2 regions of the Quadrisphaera oryzae genome follow, and region 2 is predicted to be linked to the other one. Evidence: predicted binding sites of a transcription regulator. Region 2 holds the regulator's gene; the other holds the start of a gene.

Region 1 (11,637 bases), on a different contig from region 2:
ACGAGGACACCGGCCTCACCACCTCCGGGCGCGTGAAGTCCGACGCCGAGGACTACCGGTACTTCCCCGAGCCCGACCTGGTGCCGGTGGCCCCGGACCCGGCCTGGGTGGAGGAGCTGCGCGCGTCGCTGCCCGAGCCGCCCGCCGCGCGCCGCCGCCGCCTGCAGACCGACTGGGGCCTGACCGACCTCGACATGCGCGACCTGCTCAACGCGGGGGCCCTCGACCTCGTCGAGGCCACGGTGGCGCACGGCGCGCCCGCCGCAGCGGCCCGCAAGTGGTGGACGGGCGAGCTCAGCCGCGCCGCCAACACCCGCGGCACCGCCCTGGAGGAGCTTCCCGTCACCCCGGCCCAGGTGGCGCAGCTGCAGGCGCTCGTGGACGGCGGCAAGCTCAACGACACGCTGGCCCGCCGGGTGCTCGAGCACGTGCTCGACGGCGAGGGCGACCCGCAGCAGGTGGTCGAGGCGCGCGGCCTGGCCGTGGTCTCCGACGACGGCGCTCTGCTCGCGGCGGTCGACGAGGCGCTGGCCGCCAACCCGGACGTCGCGGGCAAGATCCGCGACGGGAAGGTGCAGGCGGCGGGAGCGATCGTCGGTGCGGTCATGAAGGCGACCCGCGGGTCGGCCGACGCCGCCCGCGTGCGCGAGCTGGTGCTGGAGCGCGTCGCCGCGGGCTGAGCACGGTGCTGGAGCCGCGCCACCAGGGTCCCGAGCCGTCCGCTCGGGCTCGCCCGGACGCCCGTCGCGCGCTCAAGTCCCCCCGTCGGCGGACCGACCACACGAGGGTGCGAGCGGCTGGTGACCCGGTGAGCTGGCGGCGCCTGCCGCGGCTGTCCGGGCTGCTGCTCGCGGTCGCCGTCGTCGTCGTCCTCCTGGTCCGCTGGTGGGTCGTGCCGCCCGGTGCGCAGCCGTCCGTGGACGCCGTCGTCGTGCTCGCCGCGCCGCTCGCCGGCGCCTGCGTCCTGCGCGCGCTCGCGGCCGGCGAGCGCCGCACCGCCGCGCTGGACGCCCTCGTGACCGGTGCCTCGCTGGCCGCTGTCGCCTGGCTCGTCCACTACCAGGTCCGCGCGAGCACCACCAGCACCGCGGTCGCCGCGCTCGGCGCGCTCGCCCTCCTCGCGCTGTGCGCCCTCGCGTGCCTGGGCGTGCTCACCGCCCTGGCTCGCCCCCACCGGGGAACGGGTGGCTGCCCCGCCGAGGAGCGCGCCGCGCGCTCCGGCGCCCTCACCAGCGGCGTGCTCGTGGGCGGTGTCATCACCGTGGTGGCCCTGAGCGCCGGTCCGGGCGGCGCCTACCTGGACCTCGAGAGCGGCGTGCTGGTGTGCCTCGTGGTCGCGCTCGGTGCCCTCCGCGAGGCCCAGCTGCGCCGCCAGCGCGCGGGACTCGTGGGCGACCTGCGCCGGCAGGTGCTCACCGACGACCTCACCGGGCTGCCCAACCGCCGCGACCTCGTCGAGGTGCTCCAGCGCGACGGCGCCGCCGAGCGCACCGTGGTGGTCAAGCTGGGCCTGGACTCCTTCTACGAGTACAACGCCCAGTTCGGCTCCTCCTGCGGCGACGCGGCGCTGCGCTCGGTGGCCCGCGTCCTGCTGGAGACCACCCCTGCGGACTGGACCGTCCACCGCACCGGGGGCGACCAGTTCCTCCTGCGGGGCCCGGGCACCGCCGCCGACGGCCGCGCGCGGGCGGAGGTGGCCCTCGCCGCCGTCCGCCGGGCCTCGCTGTCCGACGACCGGCCCCTCAGCGCCAGCGCCGGCGTCGCCGAGGCCGTCCCCGGCGTCCTGGACCCCGCCGCCGTCCTGTCCGACGCCGCGGCCGCCCTGCGCGCCACCAAGGCCCGCTGCGACGGTGGCATCGGCGTCCACGACGCCGCCCTGGTCGAGCGCACCCGGCGCCAGCACCAGGTCACCGCTGCCCTGCGCGAGGCGCTCGCGGCCGACAGGCTCTCCGTGGGCCTGCAGCCGGTCGTCGACGTCGCCACCGGCACCACCACCGGCTTCGAGCTGCTCTCCCGCTGGGACGACCCGGTGCTCGGGGTGGTCTCGCCCGAGGAGTACGTGCCCGTGGCCGAGGCGGCCGGGCTGGTGCACCAGCTGGGCGAGAGCGTCCTGCGCCAGGGCCTGGCCGCCCACGTGGCGGCGGGCGGTGTCGAGCGCCACCTGCGGGTGGCCGTCAACGCCTCCGTGCACGAGCTGCGCCGGTACGGCTACGCCGACGGCGTGCGCGCCGCCGCGGCCCAGGCGGGGGTGCCGCTCGACCTGCTCACCGTGGAGGTCACCGAGTCGGTGTTCCTGGCCCGCGAGGACCCGGCCGCCCCCACGCTGCGCGAGCTGCGGGAGGCCGGTGTCCGCCTCGCCATCGACGACTTCGGCACCGGCTACTCCTCGTTGGGCTACCTCGACCGCCTGCCGGTCACGTACGTCAAGGTGGACCGGTCCCTGGTGGTGGCCGCGGCCGCGAGCGAGCGCTCACGAGCGCTGCTCGCCGCGGTGGTGGCCGTCTCCCGCTCGCTGGACCTGGAGGTGGTGGCGGAGGGCATCGAGGACGAGGCGCAGGCGCGGATGGTGCTCGACCTCGGCGTCCGCCTGGGCCAGGGGTGGCTGTGGTCGCGCGCCCTCGAGCCGTCGCAGCTGGCCGCGCACCTGGCGGCGCCCCCGCGCGCCCTGACCGCCGACCGAGAGCCCCTCGCCTGAGACGGCCCGGGGCGCAGGTCAGGCCAGCGGCACGCGCAGCAGCCTGTCGTCCCCGTCGCGGGGCGTCCCGCGGGAGGTGTTGTCGGTGAGCACCCACAGCGCCCCGTCCGGACCGGCCACCACGTCGCGCACCCGCCCGTGCTCGCCGTCGAAGACGCGCTCGGGCTGGCCGAGGCGGCCGTCGGCCAGCGGCACGCGCCACAGCTCCTGCCCCCGCAGCGCGGCCACGTACACGGCGTCCCCGGTGACCAGCAGCCCGCTGGGAGAGGCGTCCGACGTCCGCCAGGTGACCAGGGGGGCCGTGAAGGCCGGGTCGTCGACGCCGCTCGCCGAGCCCGACGGCCCGGCCACCGCCCCCTCCACCAGCGGCCACCCGTAGTCGCGCCCCGGCTCGAGCAGGTTGAGCTCGTCCTGGGCGTCCTGCCCGAACTCGGCCTGGAACATCCGCCCTGCGGAGTCCCAGCCGATGCCCTGCGGGTTGCGGTGGCCCCACGTCCACACCGGCGAGCCCTCCACGGGGTTGCCGGGGGCCGGGCGGCCCTCGGGGGTGAGGCGCAGCACCTTGCCGGTGAGCGCGTCCCGGTCCTGCGCGGTGGACGGCGCGCTGGCGTCCCCGGTGGTCACGTAGAGCATGCCGTCGGGGCCGAAGGCCAGCCGGCCGCCGTGGTGGACGGTGGCCGAGGTGATGCCCGTGAGCACGGGCTCCGGCGCTGACAGCGAGCCGGCGCCGTCCCCGCTGCCGGGGGTGTAGCGCATCCGCACCACGCGGTCGTCGGTGGCGGTGGTCGTGTAGGCGTAGAGCCACCCGTCCTCGGCGAAGGCGGGGGAGAGGGCCAGGCCCAGCAGCCCACCCTCCCCGCGCGGCTCGACGCCGGGCACGGAGCCGCCAGGTCCCGGGGCCGTGACCTGCTGGGCGGACCAGCCGCCGCCGTCGGAGGAGACCCGCTGGACGCGCGCGGTGTCGCGCTCGCTGACCAGGGCGCTGCCGTCGGGCAGCACGACCGTGCTCCACGGGACGTCGAGGCCGGTGACCACGTCCTGCGCGGGCTGCGGGGTCCCGCGCAGGGCCAGCCCCGCGGCCCAGACCCCTGTCGACGCGGACGACGACGCCGCCGACGAGGGGGACGACGACGGCGCGGGCAGCTGCTCGGTGGACACCGCGGCGGGGGCCGCGGCCTGCTGGCCCGAGCAGGCGGTCAGCGCGAGCGCGGCGGCGAGCAGGCAGGCGGGTGCGGCGCGTCCGGCGGTGGAGGGTCGGCCCATCCCCCAGCCTGACCCGCCGCAGGTCGCACGGCCAGTCGGGGCCTGACAGGGTGGTCGTCCGTGAGCGACGTGCTGACCATCACCCTGCCCGACGCCGATTGGCAGGAGGCCCTCGCGCCGCACCTGCCCCCGGGCGTGCGGAGCCTGGTCTGGGACGTCGACTCCGACCCGCGGGAGGCGCTCGGCGCGGACGCCGAGCAGGTCGGGTACGTCGTGCTGCCGTACATGCACCCCGCTGGCGCGCTGGAGTCCCTCGGGTCCCTGCCGGCGCTGCGGCTGGTCCAGACGACGTCGGCCGGGTACGACGACCTCCTCGAGCGCCTGCCCGGTGGCGTGCGCCTGGCGAACGGCGCGGGCATCCACGACGCCTCCACCTCCGAGCTGGCGCTGGCGCTGGCGCTGGCCAAGCTGCGCGGCCTCGACGACGCCGTCCGCGACGCCGAGGAGGGGGCCTGGCGCCCGGTGCAGCGCCGCGCGCTGGCCGACCGCCGCGTCCTCGTGCTCGGCACCGGTGGCATCGGCGGAGCCATCGCCGACCGCCTGGAGCCCTTCGAGGTCGACCTCGTGCGCGTGGCCACCACGGCCCGCACCGACGGGCGCGGGCAGGTCCACGGGATCGACGAGCTGCCGGAGCTGCTGCCGACCGCCGAGGTGGTCTTCATCGGCCTGCCGCTCACGGACAGCACGCGCGGACTGGTCGACGCGGCGTTCCTGGCCGCCCTGCCCGACCAGGCGCTCGTGGTCAACGTGGGCCGCGGCCCCATCGTCGACACCGGCGCGCTGCTGGCCGAGCTGCGCGCCGAGCGCCTGCACGCCGCCCTCGACGTGACCGACCCGGAGCCGCTCCCCGAGGACCACCCGCTGTGGGGCGCTCCGAACGTGCTCATCGCCCCGCACGTCGGCGGCAACACCACGGCCATGCGCCCGCGGGCCCTGCGGCTGCTCCGCGCCCAGGTCGAGCGCCTCGCGGCCGGGCAGGACCCGCTCAACGTCGTCGTCGGCTGAGGGCCGCGCCGAGAGCGGTCCCGGGGCTGGTGGGGGCGCAACCTACGCGGCCGTAGGATCGCGGGCATGACCCAGGCCGACATGAAGCCCCGCTCCCGCCAGGTCACCGACGGGCTCGAGGCCACCGCCAGCCGCGGCATGCTCCGTGCCGTCGGCCTCGGCGACGACGACTTCGCCAAGCCGCAGATCGGCGTGGCCTCGTCGTGGAACGAGATCACCCCCTGCAACCTGTCGCTCGACCGGCTGGCCAAGTCCGTGAAGGACGGCGTGCACGCCGCCCAGGGCTACCCGCTGGAGTTCGGCACCATCTCCGTCTCCGACGGCATCTCCATGGGCCACGAGGGCATGCACTTCTCCCTCGTGAGCCGCGAGGTCATCGCCGACTCCGTGGAGACCGTCATGCAGGCCGAGCGCCTGGACGGCTCGGTGCTGCTGGCCGGGTGCGACAAGTCGCTGCCGGGCATGCTCATGGCCGCCGCCCGCCTCGACCTCGCCAGCGTGTTCCTCTACGCCGGCTCGATCCTGCCCGGCTTCGCCAAGCTCTCCGACGGCACCGAGAAGCAGGTGACGATCATCGACGCCTTCGAGGCCGTCGGCGCCTGCGCGCGCGGGCTCATGAGCCGCGAGGACGTCACGGCCATTGAGAAGGCGATCTGCCCGGGCGAGGGCGCGTGCGGCGGCATGTACACGGCCAACACCATGGCCAGCGCCGCCGAGGCCCTCGGCATGAGCCTGCCCGGTTCAGCCGCCCCGCCGGCCACGGACCGCCGCCGCGACGGGTTCGCCCGGGCCTCGGGCGCCGCCGTCGTCAACCTGCTCTCCCGCGGCATCACCGCGCGCGACATCATGACCAAGGAGGCGTTCGAGAACGCCATCTCCGTGGTCATGGCCTTCGGCGGCTCCACCAACGCCGTGCTGCACCTGCTCGCGATCGCCCACGAGGCCGAGGTGGAGCTGACGCTGGCCGACTTCGACCGGGTGGGCTCCCGCGTCCCGCACCTGGCCGACGTCAAGCCGTTCGGCCAGCACGTCATGACCGACGTCGACAAGATCGGCGGCGTGCCGGTGGTGATGCGGGCCCTTCTCGACGCGGGCCTGCTGCACGGCGACGTCATGACCGTGACCGGGAAGACGATGGCCGAGAACCTCGCCGACATCGCCCCGCCGGACCCGGACGGCAAGGTGCTGCGGGCCCTGGCGGACCCGATCCACCCCACCGGCGGCATCACGATCCTGCACGGCTCGCTCGCCCCGGGCGGCGCCGTGGTGAAGTCGGCGGGCTTCGAGTCCGACGTCTTCGAGGGCACCGCCCGGGTCTTCGACCGCGAGCGCGCCGCGATGGACGCCCTGGAGGACGGCACCATCACCGCGGGCGACGTGGTGGTCATCCGCTACGAGGGGCCCAAGGGCGGACCCGGCATGCGCGAGATGCTCGCCATCACCGGCGCCATCAAGGGCGCCGGCCTCGGCAAGGACGTGCTGCTGCTCACCGACGGGCGCTTCTCCGGGGGGACCACGGGCCTGTGCGTGGGCCACGTGGCGCCGGAGGCCGTCGACGGCGGGCCGGTCGCGTTCGTGCGCGACGGTGACCGCATCCGCCTGGACGTGAAGAACAAGACCCTCGACGTGCTCGTGGAGGAGTCCGAGCTGGCGGCGCGCCGGGAGGGCTGGGAGCCGTTGCCCCCGCGCTACACCCGCGGCGTGCTCGCGAAGTACACCCGGCTCGTGGGGTCGGCCAGCGGCGGAGCCGTCTGCTCCTGACGTCCGGCCACCGGGACGGACCGTCTCACCAGGTGAGACGGTCCGTCCCGGTGGCTGACAGGGCGCTCCGGAGGGGGCTACTCTCCCGGCATGGGCATCCTCGTCGTCGTACTCGCGCAGCGCGCGAGCTGACGCCGTCGTCGACGTCCCGCCGCGCGCGACCCTCCGCAGACTCCGCTGACACCGGAGCCGGGGGGTCTTTCCATGCCCGGCGGAACGAGGGGCCGGGCTGCTCGCACAGCACGACCCCGCGACCAGCAGCACAGCAGCAGGAGGACCGATGAGCACCGCCAGCACCGAGGGCGCCGCCGCCCAGCCGGCCAGCGGCACACCGGAGCGCATGACGGGAGCGCAGAGCATCGTGCGCTCCCTCGAGAGCGCCGGGGTCGAGGTCGTCTTCGGCCTCCCGGGCGGAGCGATCCTGCCCACCTACGACCCGCTGCTCGACTCGACGAAGCTCCGCCACGTGCTCGTGCGCCACGAGCAGGGCGCCGGCCACGCCGCGCAGGGCTACGCCGCCGCCACCGGCCGCGTCGGGGTCTGCATGGCGACGTCGGGGCCGGGCGCCACCAACCTCGTCACCGCCATCGCCGACGCCCACATGGACTCGGTGCCCCTGGTCGCGGTCACCGGGCAGGTCTCCTCCACGGCGATCGGCACCGACGCCTTCCAGGAGGCGGACATCGTCGGCATCACCCAGCCGATCACCAAGCACAACTACCTCGTGACCGATCCCGCGGACATCCCGCGCGTCATCGCCGAGGCCTTCCACCTGGCCTCGACCGGCCGCCCCGGCCCGGTGCTCGTGGACGTCACGAAGGACGCCCAGCAGGCGATGACCACGTTCCAGTGGCCGACCTCGCTGGCCGAGCTGGACCTGCCCGGCTACCACCCGACCACGCGCCCGCACGCCAAGCAGGTCCGCGAGGCGGCCCGCATGATCGCCGAGGCGAAGCGCCCGGTGCTGTACGTGGGCGGCGGCGTCATCCGCTCCGGCGCCTCCGCGGAGCTGCGGCGCCTGGTCGACACCTCAGGCGCGCCCGTGGTCACCACGCTCATGGCCCGCGGCGCCCTGCCCGACTCCCACCCGGCCAACCTCGGCATGCCCGGCATGCACGGCACCGTGGCCGCGGTGACGGCGCTGCAGCGGGCCGACCTCATCGTCAGCCTGGGCGCGCGCTTCGACGACCGGGTCACCGGCCTGCTCTCGAGCTTCGCCCCCGGTGCCGCGATCGTCCATGCCGACATCGACCCCGCGGAGATCGGCAAGAACCGCCGCGCGGACGTCCCGATCGTCGGTGACGCCAAGGAGGTCATCGCCGACCTGGTCCCGGCCCTGGAGGCCGAGCACGCCGCCGGGCGGCGCGCCGACCTGGGCGGCTGGTGGCGCCAGCTGGACGACCTGCGCACCACCTACCCGCTCGGCTACGACGAGCCGCAGGACGGGTCCCTGAGCCCGCAGAAGGTCATCCAGCGCCTGGGGCAGATCAGCGGCCCGGACACGGTCTTCACCTCCGGCGTGGGCCAGCACCAGATGTGGGCCGCGCAGTTCATCTCCTACGAGAAGCCGAACACCTGGCTCAACTCCGGCGGCCTGGGCACCATGGGCTACTCGGTGCCCGCCGCCATGGGCGCCAAGGTCGGCCGCCCGGACACCACCGTGTGGGCCATCGACGGCGACGGCTGCTTCCAGATGACCAACCAGGAGCTCGCCACCTGCGCGATCGAGGGCATCCCGATCAAGGTGGCCGTCATCAACAACTCCAGCCTCGGCATGGTCCGCCAGTGGCAGACGCTGTTCTACGACGGCCGGTACTCCAACACCGACCTGCACACCGGGGTCGGCCGGGCCAAGGGCCAGCGCATCCCCGACTTCGTCACGCTGGCCGAGGCCTACGCGTGCGTGGGCCTGCGCTGCGAGGACCCGGCGGACCTGGACGCCGTCATCGAAAAGGCCATGAGCATCAACGACCGGCCCGTCGTCGTCGACTTCGTGGTGCACCGCGACGCGATGGTCTGGCCGATGGTCGCCGCCGGCGTCTCCAACGACGCCATCCAGTACGCCCGCGGCCTCTCGCCCGTGTGGGACCGCGAGGAGCAGGACCCGGAGACCGGCCTGGAGATGAACGGAACCGCCCGATGAGCGCGCTCACCCCCACCAGCAGCTCGAGCACCCGCCACACCCTGTCGGTGCTCGTCGAGGACAAGCCCGCCGTCCTGGCGCGCGTGGCCTCGCTGTTCGCGCGGCGCGCGTTCAACATCCACTCCCTCGCCGTCGGGCCCACCGAGCACCCGTCGCTGTCGCGCATCACCGTGGTGGTCGACGTCGAGGACTCCCCGCTGGAGCAGGTCGTCAAGCAGCTCAACAAGCTGGTGAACGTCCTCAAGGTGGTCGAGCTGGAGCCGGAGACCTCGGTCCAGCGCGAGGTGCTCCTGGTCAAGGTCCGCGCCGACGCCACCACCCGCGGCCAGGTGCTGGACGTGGTCAACGTCTTCCGGGCCGCCGTCGTCGACGTCGCCCCCGAGGCCATGACCATCGAGGCGATCGGCGCGCCGGAGAAGAACGCCGCGCTGCTCAAGGTGCTCGAGCCGTTCGGGGTGCGCGAGATCGTGCAGTCCGGGGTCGTGGCCGTGGGCCGCGGCTCGCGCTCCATCACCGACCGGGCGCTGCGCAGCGCCTAGGGCACCGGGCACCGCCTGACGCCCGTCCGCCAGACTTCCCGACACATCCCTACTGAAGGAGTGACAGCCACCGTGGCTGAGATGTTCTACGACGACGACGCCGACCTGTCGATCATCCAGGGCCGCAAGGTCGCGGTCATCGGCTACGGCAGCCAGGGCCACGCCCACTCGCTGTCGCTGCGCGACTCCGGCGTCGAGGTGAAGGTCGGTCTGGCCGAGGGCTCCAAGAGCCGCGCCAAGGCCGAGGCCGAGGGCCTGACCGTCACCACCGCCGCCGAGGCGGCCGAGTGGGCCGACGTCATCATGCTGCTGGTGCCCGACCACGTGGCCCGCCACGTCTACGCCGAGTCCGTCGAGCCGCACCTGACCGCCGGCAAGGCCCTCTTCTTCGGCCACGGCTTCAACATCCGCTTCGGCTACATCAAGCCCCCGGCCGACGTCGACGTCGCCATGGTCGCCCCCAAGGGCCCGGGCCACCTCGTGCGCCGCGAGTACGCCGAGGGCCGCGGCGTCCCGGTGATCGTGGCCGTGGAGCAGGACGCGACCGGGAAGGCCTGGCCGCTCGCGCTGTCCTACGCCAAGGGCATCGGCGGCCTGCGCGCCGGCGGCATCAAGACCACCTTCACCGAGGAGACCGAGACCGACCTGTTCGGCGAGCAGGCCGTGCTGTGCGGCGGCGCGTCCGCGCTGGTGCAGGCCGGCTTCGAGACCCTCGTCGAGGCGGGCTACCAGCCCGAGGTCGCCTACTTCGAGTGCCTCCACGAGCTGAAGCTCATCGTCGACCTCATGTACGAGGGCGGCCTGGCCAAGCAGCGCTGGTCGGTGTCCGACACCGCCGAGTACGGCGACTACGTCTCCGGCCCGCGCGTCATCGACGCCTCGGTGAAGGCCCGCATGAAGGACGTCCTCACCGACGTCCAGAACGGCACCTTCGCCAAGCGGTTCATCGAGGACCAGGACGCCGGCGCGCCCGAGTTCAAGAAGTTCCGCTCCGAGCAGCAGGGCTCGCAGCTGGAGAAGACCGGCGCCGAGCTGCGCAAGCTCATGAGCTGGGTCGAGACCAAGGACGACGACTACGTCGAGGGCTCTGCCGCCCGCTGACGCCCCCGCGTCCCGCACCAGGGCCACCCCGCGCCGCTCCCCGAGTGGCTCAGGGTGGCCCTGGTCCGTTCCTGCTGGACCGGGGCCACCCTGAGCCAGAGCGGGAGTGGTGCGCAGCCCCCCAGCGTTGCAGCACGTGTGAGCAGAGGGTCCCGCACCAGCGCGAAGAGCGAGCTGCCCACCAAGCCGTGCGCGGTGTGCGGCCGCACCATCACGTGGCGCAAGAAGTGGGAGCGTGACTGGGAGGGCGTCCGCTACTGCTCCGACGCCTGCCGGCGCCGCGCCCGCTCCGGGGCCGCTCACGACGTCGACGCCGCGCTCGAGGCGTCGCTGGAGCGCCTCCTGGACGCCCGTGCGCCGTCGTCCTCGGTCTGCCCGTCGGAGGCCGCCCGCGCCGTCGCGGGCGAGCGGGGTCTGGAGGGGGAGGGCTGGCGAGACCTCATGGAGCCGGCCCGTGCGGCGGCGCGCCGGCTCGTGGTGGCGGGGCGGGCGCAGATCACGCAGGGCGGCGCCGTCGTCGACCCCGACACGGCCAAGGGCCCGATCCGGGTGCGCCGCCCCCGCTGAGGGGCCGCGCGCTCAGACGCCGCGCTCGACCGGCAGGACCCCGCGGGAGACCGCGTCGACCAGCTCCGCGTGGTCGGCCTCGGTCTGGTCGGCGTAGCGCCGGGCGAAGGTGGCCAGCGCGGTGTCGGCCTTGTCCGACGAACCCAGGTAGCCGGCGATCATCGAGGCGCCCGAGGTCCGCGCGTGCCCCTTGGCGAGCAGCTGGGCGCACACGCCCGCGTAGTCGCGCAGCGCGTTGGCGCCGATCCCGTCGAGCACCACCGAGCCCTTCATGTTCCGGAACTGGCGCACGTAGTACTGGCGCTCGCCGACCGTCGTCCACCCCAGCAGCGGGTCGGAGGTGGTCTGCAGCGCCTGCTGGTACTCCACCACCCGCTGGCCCTGGTGCTTGTGCCAGGCGTTGTCGCCGTGCACCCACGGGGCGACGACGGAGCGGCGGGCCTGCTTGAGCTGCAGGAAGACGACGTCGTCGCTGTCGGAGCCCTCCAGCAGCGCCACGTACGCCCGCAGCCCGACGCTGCCGACGCCCACCACCTTGTGCGCGATGTCCACCAGCGTGTAGC
Region 2 (11,637 bases):
TGGGCGTTCGGGTGGTTCGTCACCGTACGGGGGATCTGTCCCCGCGGCGCCTCGCGAGTGCCGCCGGGCAGCGGGGGGAGGGTCCGCTGCATGGGAGCATGGGCCGGTGCCTGCGTCCCCCACGTCGTCGTCCGCCGGGCTGGCGGGCATCCAGCCCGCCTCCACGGCCCCGGAGCGGCTGCGCAACTTCTGCATCATCGCCCACATCGACCACGGCAAGTCGACCCTGGCCGACCGCATGCTGCAGATCACCGGCATCGTGGACGACCGCGCGATGCGCGCGCAGTACCTCGACCGCATGGACATCGAGCGCGAGCGCGGCATCACCATCAAGAGCCAGGCCGTGCGCATGCCGTGGGCGCCCCGCACCGGCGCCCTGGAGGGGCAGGCCCACGCCCTCAACATGATCGACACCCCGGGCCACGTCGACTTCACGTACGAGGTGTCCCGCTCCCTGGCCGCCTGCGAGGGCGCGGTGCTGCTGGTCGACGCTGCCCAGGGCATCGAGGCCCAGACGCTGGCCAACCTCTACCTGGCGATGGAGAACGACCTCGCCATCGTCCCCGTGCTCAACAAGATCGACCTCCCGGCGGCGCAGCCCGAGCGCTACGCCGAGGAGCTCGCCGGCCTCGTCGGCGGAGACCCCGCCGATGTCCTGCGCGTCTCCGGCAAGACGGGCGTGGGCGTCGAGGCGCTGCTCGACAGGATCGTCGACGTCGTCCCCGCCCCCGTGGGCGACCCGGACGCCCCGGCGCGAGCCATGATCTTCGACTCCGTCTACGACACCTACCGCGGCGTGGTCACCTACGTCCGCGTGGTCGACGGCGTGCTGCGCCCGCGCGAGCGCATCGCCATGATGTCCACCCGCGCCCAGCACGACCTGCTGGAGATCGGCGTCTCCAGCCCCGAGCCGACGCCGTCCGAGGGCCTCGGCGTGGGCGAGGTGGGCTACCTCATCACCGGCGTGAAGGACGTCCGCCAGAGCCGCGTCGGCGACACCGTCACCTCCGCCGCGCGCCAGGCCGCCGAGCCGGTCGGCGCCTACGAGGACCCCAAGCCGATGGTGTTCTCCGGCCTGTTCCCCATCGACGGGTCCGACTACCCGCTGCTGCGCGACGCCCTCGACAAGCTCAAGCTCAACGACGCCGCCCTGGCGTACGAGCCGGAGACGTCCGTGGCGCTGGGCTTCGGGTTCCGCTGCGGCTTCCTCGGGCTGCTGCACCTGGAGATCACCCGTGACCGCCTCGAGCGCGAGTTCGGGCTCGACCTCATCTCCACCGCGCCGTCGGTGGTCTACGAGGTCACCCTCGACGACGGCCGCGAGGTCACCGTCACCAACCCCAGCGAGTACCCCTCCGGCAAGGTCTCCGAGGTCCGCGAGCCCGTGGTCAAGGCCACCGTGCTGACCCCGGCCGACTACATCGGCACGGTCATGGAGCTGTGCCAGCAGCGCCGCGGTGAGCTGCAGGGCATGGACTACCTCTCCGAGGACCGCGTGGAGATGCGCTACCGCCTGCCCATGGCGGAGATCGTCTTCGACTTCTTCGACGCCCTGAAGTCGCGCACCCGCGGGTACGCCAGCTTCGACTACGACGTCGACGGCGACCAGGCCGCCGACCTCGTCAAGGTCGACATCCTCCTGCAGGGCGAGCAGGTCGACGCGTTCAGCGCCATCGTCCACAAGGACAAGGCCTACAGCTACGGCGTGATGATGGCGAGCAAGCTGCGCGAGCTCATCCCGCGCCAGCAGTTCGAGGTGCCCGTGCAGGCCGCGATCGGCGCGCGGGTCATCGCCCGCGAGACCGTCCGCGCCATCCGCAAGGACGTCCTCGCCAAGTGCTACGGCGGTGACATCACCCGCAAGCGCAAGCTGCTGGAGAAGCAGAAGGAGGGCAAGAAGCGCATGAAGATGGTCGGCCGCGTGGAGGTCCCCCAGGAGGCGTTCATCGCCGCGCTCTCCACCGACGCGCCCACGGGCAAGGACGCCGCCGCCAAGAAGTAGCCCGTCAGCCGGTCGGGCCGGTCGGGGCGCAGGGGGCGGTCATGGCCCGCTGAGGCCCGGCGCTGCCGCCCAGGTAGCGCCCGACGTCGGTGAACCCGGCCCTCGCGTACGCCCGCAGGCCGGCGTGGTTGCGCTCGTTGACCGTCAGGACGACGACGCTGGCCGCGGGGGTGACGTCCGGCGCGAGCGCCACGGCCGCCCGGGCGGCTGCCGTCCCGAACCCCCGGCCCTGGTGCTGCTCCCCGATGACGAACGCGCGCAGCAGCACCGCGGTGACCGGGTCCTCGCCGGCGGCGGCGAGCAGCTGCGCGAGCTCGGCGTCCTGCCGCGGAGCCGCCGCGCCGGCGTGGAGCACCCCGGCGCCGACCACGCGCTCGTCGTCGCCCTCCTCCTCGCGCAGGACGACGAACGGCGTGCGGGCGGGGTCGGCGAACGCCACCGGGAAGGACTCCGCGGGCGGCTTGACGAAGAGCTGCTGCTCGGCACTGGTGCGCAGGGCTGACGCCGCGGCGAGGAGCGCCGCGTCGTCAGGCCTCACCACGACCAGTCGCACACCCACACCGCCCATCCTCCCGCCCGGAGGTGACGGCGTGGCGCGCAGTCGCACGGTCGTGGCGGTGGGGTCGCCGGCTGCTCCCGCACGATCATGCACCTGAGCGCCACGTCACGGGCATGATCGGGCGCCGTGGGAACCGTGATCGCCGTCTGCCGCGTGCACCAGCTCCTCTCCGACCCCGGGAGCGTGGGCGTCACCGCCATCGACAAGCGGCCCGTCGAGGGGCCGGTGCGGGTGCGCGAGCTGGGCGCCTACGGCGACGTCCAGACCGACCGCCAGCACCACGGCGGTCGCGACAAGGCGCTGTACGCCTACGCCCAGGAGGCCGCCGACCGCTGGGTCGCCGAGCTGGAGCGCGACGTGCCGCCCGGGCTCTTCGGGGAGAACCTGCGCACGTCCGGGGTCGACGTCGACGGCGCGGAGGTCGGTGAGCGCTGGCGCATCGGCTCCGGCGAGGACGCCCTGGAGGTGGAGGTGACGATGCCCCGCACGCCCTGCATGACGTTCGCCCGGCGGCTCGGGGAGGAGCGGTGGGTCAAGCGGTTCACGCGCTCCGGGGTACCGGGTGCCTACCTGCGGGTGGTCAGGCCGGGCGCGGTCGCCGCGGGCGATCCGGTGGAGGTGCTCACGCGGCCGGGCCATGGCGTGGGCGTGGGCCGGTGGCTGGCCGAGGCCCACCCGGCCGACGCCCGGACACTGCTGGCGTGCGCGGCCGACCGCGGCGTGGACCTGGCCCCCGACATGCGCGGCGCGCTGGAGGCGGTCGCCCGGCGCTGAGCGCGCGTCGTCGGCCGGTGCCGGTGCTCAGCGGGGCTGCAGCGCCGCGACCATGACCACCTGCGGGTCCGCGGCCTGCGCCATCCACCGCGCGCCGCTGTCCGCGAACCCGGCGCGTGCGTACGCGCTGCGCGCGGCGGTGTTGGACTCGTGCACGCAGAGCACGAGCAGCTCCGCCTCCGGCTCCAGCGCGTGCGCCAGCGCCCGCGCCTGCCGGGCACCCGCCGTCCCGTACCCGCGCCCCTGGTGGGCGCGGCCGACGTAGAAGGCGCGCAGGAGCAGCCCGCGGGCGGGGTCGTCCAGGAGGTGCTCGAGCTGGCCGTGGCGGTCCAGCGTGCCGAAGCCGACCACGCGCTCCCCGGTGCCCGGACCGGGCAGCTGCGCCATCACGGCGAACGCCACGCGCAGCGGGTCGGCGCTGGCCGGTGGGTACGTCATGGACGCGGGAAGGCAGTACCTGTCCTGCCCCGGACCGGGCTTCAGCGCCAGCACGGAGGCCAGCAGCCGCGGGTCGCTGGCGTCCGACAGCGGCTCGAGCCTGACCGCCGGCAGCTGCCGGGGCTTCCTGGCGCTCGCTCCACCCACGCCCCCATCCCAGCACCCGCCCGCTCCGCCGCGCGCTCCCACCCTCGGTGGGCGCTCGGTGGGCGCTCGGTGGGCGAAGCGCCCACGGGAGGGGTGCGACGATGGACGGCGATGAGCCCCGCCCTGCCCGACGGCGACCCCGCCCCCGCCGACGGGCTGCTGCCGGCCTCCGCCGCCACCGGCGCCGCGACCCGTGACCTCGGCGTCTACCTGCACGTGCCGTTCTGCCGGGTCCGCTGCGGCTACTGCGACTTCAACACCTACACCGCCTCCGAGCTCGGCCCGCCCGAGCTGCCCGGCGCCTCCCAGGCCGGCTACGCCGGCGCGCTCGTCGAGGAGGTGGCGCTCGCGGCCCGGGTGCTGGAGGCCTCGGGCCTGCCGCGCCGCGAGGTCTCCACCGTCTTCGTCGGCGGCGGCACGCCCACGCTGCTGCCCGCCGCCGACCTGGCCCGCGGCCTCGACGCCGTGCGCGAGCACCTCGGCCTGGCCGCCGGCGCCGAGGTCACCACCGAGGCCAACCCCGACTCCGTCACCCCCGCCTCGCTCGCCGAGCTCGCGGCGGCCGGGTACACGCGCGTGAGCTTCGGGATGCAGTCGGCGGTGCCGCACGTCCTCGCCGTCCTCGAGCGCACTCACGACCCGGCCCGCGTGCCGCAGGCCGTCCGCTGGGCCCGCGAGGCGGGCCTCGCCGTCAGCCTGGACCTCATCTACGGCGCGCCGGGGGAGTCCCTGGCGGACTGGCGCACCAGCCTGGACGCCGCGCTCGCCTGCGAGCCCGACCACCTCTCCGCCTACGCCCTGGTGGTGGAGGAGGGGACGGCCATGGCCGCCCGGGTGCGCCGCGGCGAGCTGCCCGCGCCCGACCCCGACGACGAGGCCGCCCAGTACGAGCTCGCCGACGCCGTGCTCCGCGACGCCGGGTACGGCTGGTACGAGGTGAGCAACTGGGCGCGCACGCCCGCCGACGCCTGCCGCCACAACGTCGCCTACTGGCGCGGGCAGGACTGGTGGGGCGCCGGCCCCGGCGCGCACAGCCACGTCGGCGGCGTGCGCTGGTGGAACGCCAAGCACCCCGCCGCGTGGGCCCGCCGCCTCGCCGCGGGCACCAGCCCCGCGGTGGGCCGGGAGGTCCTCGACGACGACGCGCGCGCCGTGGAGGCCGTGCTCCTCGGCGTCCGCCTGGCCGAGGGGCTGCCGACCTCGCTCGTGCCGCCCACCGGGCTCGCGCAGGTGCCGCGCCTCGTGGCCGACGGCCTCCTCGAGGACCCCGCACGCAGCGGCGCCCCCGACGGCGAGCAGCCGCGGCTGCGGCTGACGCTGCGGGGGCGCCTGCTGGCCGACGCCGTCGTCCGCGCCCTCCTCGGCTGGGAGGGGGCCGGCGACGGCGCCGCCGGCGTCACTTCACGAGCCGCCAGTTGACCGGGTAGCGGTAGTCGACGCCCTGGTTGGCCTTGACCGCCGCGATGATCTCGAAGACCAGCCCCACCACCCCGACGACGACGAGCAGCGGCACCGTGAGGATCGCGCCCACGAAGAGCGTGACCACGGTCAACAGGATCAGCGCCACGTAGACGATCGTCAGCAGGATCTGGAAGTTCAGCGCCTCCACCACCTGCCGGCGCACGAACGCGCCCCGCTCGCGGAACACGAAGAACAGCACCAGCGGGCCGACTGCGCCCAGGTACAGGAAGTAGGCGGACAGGCCGCTGAGCAGCAGGCCCGCCACGATCGCCGACACGTGCGCCAGGCAGGCCCACAGGCGCTGGTCCTGCGGGCTCATCTCGCCGCGGGGCTGGCCGTACGCCGGCGGGTGGCCCTGCTGGGGACCGGGCTGGCCGTACCCGGGCTGCGCGGGCGGTAGCTGCTGGCCGTACCCGGGCTGCGCGGGGGGCGGCTGCTGGCCGTAGGACGGCGCCGGGTGCCCGTAGGACGGGGCTCCCGCGCCGGGAGCCGTCGCGGCGCCGGGCTCGGTGGGCTGCTCGCCGTACCCGCTGCCGTACTGGCCGTAGTGCGGCGGCGGCACCTCTCCGGGCTGCTGGTCAGGCTGGTCGGACGGCCGGCCGGGCTGCTCGGACACTTCTCCTCCTCGCGGCCCGGGGCTCTCCGCGGGCCAGCCCCCAGGGTTCCGGAAGATGCCACCCGGCACCAGCGCCACACGCCCGGACGGCGCTGCTCGTCGTCCCCCTGCTCCGTCTCCTGCCCCCGTCCGCGCGGTCAGCGGTCCAGCTGGTCCCCGGTGACGAAGTCGATGAGCTCCTCCACCCGCCCGGACAGGGTCGGCTCCAGGTCCCCGATGGTCCGCACGGTCCCCAGCACCCGCTGCCAGCCGCGGGCGACGTCGGCGGGGGTGTCGTGCGGCCAGCCGAGGGCCTCGAGCACGCCCTCCTTCCACGGCCGGCCCCGCGGGACCACCGGCCAGGCGTCCAGCCCGAGCCGCGCCGGTCGCACCGCCTGCCACACGTCCACGTAGGGGTGCCCCACCACGAGCACGTGGTCGGCGGCGCCGGGCGCGGCGCGCAGCGCGTCAGCCACGAGGCGCGTCTCCTTGGAGCCGGTCACGAGGTGGTCGACCAGCACCCCGACCCGCCGGCCCGGCCCGGGACGGAACTCGGCGACGGCGGCCGCGAGGTGGTCGACGCCCTGCAGGCCCTCGACCACCACGCCCTCGACCCGGAGGTCGTCACCCCAGACCTTCTCCACGAGCTCGGCGTCGTGCTTGCCCTCCACCCAGATCCTCGAGCCGCGCGCCACGCGGGCGCGGGCGCCCTCCACGGCGAAGGACCCGCTGGCGGTGCGGCCCGGGCGCAGCGGCGCCGCTCCCGAGGCCGTCCGCGCCGCCGGGGGCGGGCCGACGGGCGGCACGAGCCGCACGGGCTGGCCCTCCTCGAGGAACCCGGGCCCGAGGGGGAAGCTGCGGGTGCGGCCCTTCCAGTCCTCCAGCACCACCACGTGCACACCGCCGGCCTTCTCCACGCGCACCACGGCGCCGCTCCAGCCGGTCTCGACGTCCTCGACCACCAGCCCGACGGCCGCCGGCACCTCGCGGCTCGCGGTGCGGGCGCGGCGCCGGCCCGTGGTGGGGTCGGTGACGGTGTCGCCGCGGCGCAGCGGCGCGGAGGCGCCCCAGCCGCCGTAGAGCGCTGAGGACGACGACGCTGCTGGCGGCGCGGACCGCGGTGCGGACGCGGGGCGCCGCGGGGGTGTCGGGGGAGTCGGCACCCGATCGACGCTACCTGCGGCTCCGGCCGGACGGCGTAGGATTGGCACTCCGTGCTGCTGAGTGCCAGCAGTGGTGCCGACGAGCGGGAGGGACGCACCGTGACCGAGCCCCGGCGCCTCGCCGTCCTGCGGGCCATCGTCGAGGACTACGTCGCCACGCAGGAGCCCGTCGGCTCCAAGGCGCTCGTGGAGCGGCACGCCCTCGGCGTGTCCCCGGCCACCATCCGCAACGACATGGCCGCGCTGGAGGAGGAGGGGCTCATCGCCCAGCCCCACACCAGCGCCGGCCGGGTGCCCACCGACAAGGGCTACCGCGCCTTCGTCGACGGGCTGCCCGCCGTGCGCCCGCTGTCACCGGCCGAGCGGCGCGCCATCGACAGGCTGCTGGGCGAGGGCGGCCAGCCGGTCGACCTCGACGACGTGCTGGAGCGCACGGTGCGGGCGCTCGCGCAGCTCACCCAGCAGGTGGCCGTCATCCAGTACCCCTCCCTGGCCCGCGCCCGGGTGCGCCACGTGGAGCTGGTCCAGCTGGCCCCGCGCCGGCTGGTGCTGGTGCTCATCACCGACAGCGGCCGCGTGGAGCAGCGCTCGGTGGAGGTGCCGCCCGAGGCGCCCGAGGTGGCCCCCGAGCTCGTGACCGAGCTGCGCGGACGCCTCAACGCGGCCACCGCCAGCCGCCGTGCCGACGAGGCCGTGGTCGCGCTCGACGGCGTGGTCGCCTCCTGGTCGGCGGCCCGCCCCGAGGACGCCGCGGCCGCCGGTGCCGTGGCGGCCGCCCTGCGCTCCGCCCTCGACGCCACCCGCGAGGAGCGGATGGTGCTGGCGGGCACCGCCAACCTCGTCCGCGGCGCCGGGGGGTTCTCCGCCTCCGTGGCGCCCGTCCTCGAGGCGATCGAGGAGCAGGTGGTGGTGCTGCGCCTGCTCGCGGAGATGGCGGACGACCCCGCCAGCGGCGTCTCGGTGCGCATCGGCCGCGAGATCGTGCACAGCGGGCTCTCCGACGCCGCCGTCGTGGCCTCCGGGTACGGCTCGGGCGGCGAGGTGGTCGCTCGCCTGGGCATCCTGGGACCGACGCGCATGGACTACCCGACCTCGATCGCCGCGGTCCGCGCCGTCGCCCGCTACCTCAGCAGGGTCCTGGCGCGGTGACCCGCCCCGCCGCACCTGCCGCGCCCGCCCTGCTGCACCGACCGACCTGCCCACTCCTCAGGAGCGTCTGACCCGTGCCGACCGACCACTACGCCGCCCTCGGGGTGCCGCGCGACGCGAGCACCGAGGACGTCAAGAAGGCCTACCGCAAGCTGGCCCGCCAGCTCCACCCCGACGTCAACCCCGACGCCGGGGAGCGCTTCAAGGAGGTCTCGGCCGCCTACGAGGTGCTGAGCAACCCGGACAAGCGGCGGGTGTACGACGCGACCGGCAGCTCCGGCGGCGGCTTCGGCGGCGGCGGGTTCCCGGGCGGCGGCCAGGCCTTCGACCTCGGCGACCTGTTCGGCACCTTCTTCGGCGGTGGGGGCGGCGCCGCGCGCGGCCCGGTCTCGCGCGCCCAGCCCGGCCAGGACGCCCTGATCCGCCTCGAGGTGGACCTCGCCGAGGCCGTCTTCGGCGCCGAGCGCGAGATCACCGTCGACACCGCCGTCGTCTGCCCGACGTGCAACGGGAACTGCGCCCAGCCGGGCACCCAGGTCCGCACCTGCGACGTCTGCCACGGCCAGGGACAGGTGCAGCGCGCCGCCCGGTCGCTGCTCGGCCAGGTGCTCACCACCTCCCCCTGCCCCGCCTGCGGCGGCTACGGCACCACCATCCCCGACCCGTGCAACGAGTGCGCCGGTGACGGCCGCGTGCGCCGTCGGCGCACGCTGACCATCCGCGTGCCCGCCGGCGTGGACACCGGCACCCGGATCCAGCTGTCCGGCCAGGGCGAGGTGGGCCCGGGCGGCGGTCCCGCCGGCGACCTCTACGTGGAGGTGGTCCAGCGCCAGCACGACCTCTTCACCCGCCGCGGCGAGGACCTGCACGCCACCCTGCCCGTGCCGATGACCGCGGCGGCGCTCGGCACGGTGCTGGAGATGGAGACCCTCGACGGCCTGCGCGAGGTGGAGGTCCGGCCCGGCACCCAGCCCGCCGAGGTGGTCACCCTGCGCGGCCTGGGCGCGGCGCGGCTGCGCTCCGGCGGTCGCGGCGACCTGCACGTCCACATCGACGTGCAGGTGCCCAAGGGTCTGGACGACGAGCAGGCCGAGCTGCTCCGCCAGCTGGCGGCGCTGCGCGGCGAGGAGCGCCCCGAGGGCCGGCTCTCACCCGCCTCCGGCGGGGTGTTCTCCCGCCTCAAGCGGGGCTTCTCCGGCCGCTGAGGCACTGCTCCTGCACTGCTCCTGCACTGCTCCTGCACTGCTCCTGCACTGCTCCTGCACTGCTCCTGCACTGGTCCAGCGCTGCTCCTGCTCTGCTGTGAAAGCTGACGCGACTGACCGCGGTCACCTCCGGAGGTGACCGCGGTCAGTCGCGTCAGCACCGTGCTGGGCCGACGCGTCCGCAGGTGACCACGGTCACCTGCGGAGGGCGGTGCAGGGCGTCCGCCGACGGCGTCAGGCGACGGCGCCTGCCGACGACGGCCAGGCGACGGCGGTCAGTCGACGTAGAAGGTGACCTTCGCGGCGCCGGAGCCGACCTTGCCCTCGCCCGCGGACTCGTCAGGCACCCAGACCTCGGCGGTGCAGGGAGCGCAGGTGCCCTTCTGGACGGTCTGGGGGATGGAGAAGTCGCCCACCGCGCCGTTGGCGCCGGCGTCGGTGTACCCGTCGGACAGCACCGTGCCGTCGGCCTGCGTGATCTTGTACAGCAGGGTGCCCTCGGGCGCCGAGCCCTGGCCGACGATCCCCATCGGGCCGGCCGGCAGGTGCTCGCCCTCGGTGGGAGCGGTGATCACCACGGACTTCGACGTGCCCGAGCCGGTGGCGGCGGGACCGGCGGCGGTGGCCGCGGACCCGCTCGCCGCGGACGTGGTGGTCGCCGAGGAGCTCGCGGAGGACGACGACGCGCTCGTGCTCGCCGCGCTGCTGGTGGTGTCGGCGCCGACCGGCTCGGTGGCGGTCTGGGCCCCGCCGCAGCCGGACAGCAGCAGCGCCATCGCGACGGCGACCGGCGCGCCGGCGCGGGCGGTCAGGCGGGCGGTGCGGTGTGCCCGCTGGGTCCGGGTGTGGGCTCGCATGCCCCGTTCCTACCGCTGCGGGCGGTCTGCGCGGGCCAGGACGCGCCGACCGCCCTCACCGGGTGACCGGATCGTCACCTGCGGGTGGGTACCGTCGGCGGGTGGCCCAGGACCCTGACTGCATCTTCTGCCGGATCGCCTCCGGCGACGTGCCGGCGCAGGTGGTCGCGCGCACGGACCGCGTCGTCGCCTTCCGCGACCTCGACCCGCAGGCCCCGCTGCACGTGCTCGTCGTGCCGGTCGAGCACCACCGCGACGTGCCAGCCCTCGCCGCCGCGGACCCCGAGGTGCTGGCCGAGGTCACCGCGACGGCGGCGCGGGTGGCCTCCGAGCTGGACGACGGGCAGTTCCGGCTGGTGTTCAACACGGGGGCGGGCGTCGGCCAGAGCGTCTTCCACGTGCACGGGCACGTGCTCGGCGGGCGCCCGATGGGCTGGCCCCCCGGCTGACCGGCGGCGCTCCGGCGCCTCAGCCGCCTCAGCCGCCTCAGTCGTCCTGGTCGTCCTGGTGCTCGTGCACCGTGACGGCGGCGTTGACCAGCGCCAGGTGGCTCAGCGCCTGCGGCAGGTTGCCCAGCCAGTGCCCGGTGGCCGGGTCGACCATCTCCGCCAGCACGCCGACGTCGTTGAGCACCGCCTCCGGCCCGTCGACCAGGGCGTCCATGAGCGCCCGCGCCTCCTCGCCGCGTCCGCACAGCTGCAGCGCGGAGACCATCCAGAACGAGCAGGCCACGAAGCTGCCCTCCTCGGCCGCGGCCCCCGTGTAGCGGTACAGGTGGGGGCCGTGGCCCAGCTCGCGGCGCAGCGCGTCCAGGGTCGAGCTCATGCGCGGCCCGCGGTCGAAGCCGCTCACGGCGTGCAGGAGCACGGACGCGTCCAGCCGCTCGGTGCCGGGGTACCAGGTGTAGGCGCCCAGCCGCTCCGACCAGCAGTGCTCGGCCACCCACCGCTGGATGAGCGCCGCCTCCGAGCGCCACCGGGACGGGTCGCCGGGCACCTGGCCCAGCTCGGCGAGGTGGACGGCGTGGGTGAGCGCCTGCCAGCAGCCCATCTTGCTGCTGGTGTAGTGGCGCGCCGTGTGCAGCTCCCACATGCCGGCGTCGGGCTGGCGCCACCGGTCGCACGCGGCGTCGGCGGTGGAGGCCAGCTGCCGACCGGTCTCGGCGTCCAGCGCCCCGCCGCCGTCGACGTAGAGCCGCAGGATGCTGAAGAGGTCCCCGTAGACGCCCAGCTGCAGCTGCCCGGCAGCGCCGTTCCCGCGGACCACCGGACCCGCGCCGCGCCAGCC

The links. Region 2 encodes HrcA, which represses chaperone genes, less so after heat shock. Its sites were predicted from a motif close to GNTNGCACTCGGNNNNNCCGAGTGCNANC; they were not measured.
Region 1: H7K62_RS06500 (acetolactate synthase large subunit) is a predicted target of HrcA. The motif match lies at 6,829-6,857, and genes of this name have one in related genera.

Annotation. Positions count from the first base shown of each region.
Region 1 covers NZ_JACNME010000003.1:44,292-55,928, reverse strand. Annotated here, with positions in the region: gene gatB (Asp-tRNA(Asn)/Glu-tRNA(Gln) amidotransferase subunit GatB) at 1-680, shown strand, start outside; gene H7K62_RS06520 (putative bifunctional diguanylate cyclase/phosphodiesterase) at 809-2,695, shown strand; gene H7K62_RS06515 (PQQ-dependent sugar dehydrogenase) at 2,714-3,958, opposite strand; gene H7K62_RS06510 (2-hydroxyacid dehydrogenase) at 4,019-4,963, shown strand; gene ilvD (dihydroxy-acid dehydratase) at 5,030-6,724, shown strand; gene H7K62_RS06500 (acetolactate synthase large subunit) at 7,005-8,867, shown strand; gene ilvN (acetolactate synthase small subunit) at 8,864-9,406, shown strand; gene ilvC (ketol-acid reductoisomerase) at 9,488-10,507, shown strand; gene H7K62_RS06485 (DUF3253 domain-containing protein) at 10,646-11,074, shown strand; gene H7K62_RS06480 (DUF2252 domain-containing protein) at 11,087-11,637, opposite strand, start outside.
Region 2 covers NZ_JACNME010000008.1:106,103-117,739, reverse strand. Annotated here, with positions in the region: gene lepA (translation elongation factor 4) at 107-2,002, shown strand; gene H7K62_RS15205 (GNAT family N-acetyltransferase) at 2,007-2,561, opposite strand; gene H7K62_RS15200 (MOSC domain-containing protein) at 2,688-3,335, shown strand; gene H7K62_RS24095 (GNAT family N-acetyltransferase) at 3,363-3,920, opposite strand; gene hemW (radical SAM family heme chaperone HemW) at 4,032-5,339, shown strand; gene H7K62_RS24090 (DUF4870 domain-containing protein) at 5,317-5,997, opposite strand; gene H7K62_RS15180 (DUF3097 family protein) at 6,135-7,028, opposite strand; gene hrcA (heat-inducible transcriptional repressor HrcA) at 7,239-8,288, shown strand; gene dnaJ (molecular chaperone DnaJ) at 8,363-9,493, shown strand; gene H7K62_RS15165 (Gmad2 immunoglobulin-like domain-containing protein) at 9,769-10,350, opposite strand; gene H7K62_RS15160 (histidine triad nucleotide-binding protein) at 10,452-10,799, shown strand; gene H7K62_RS15155 (glycoside hydrolase family 15 protein) at 10,837-11,637, opposite strand, start outside.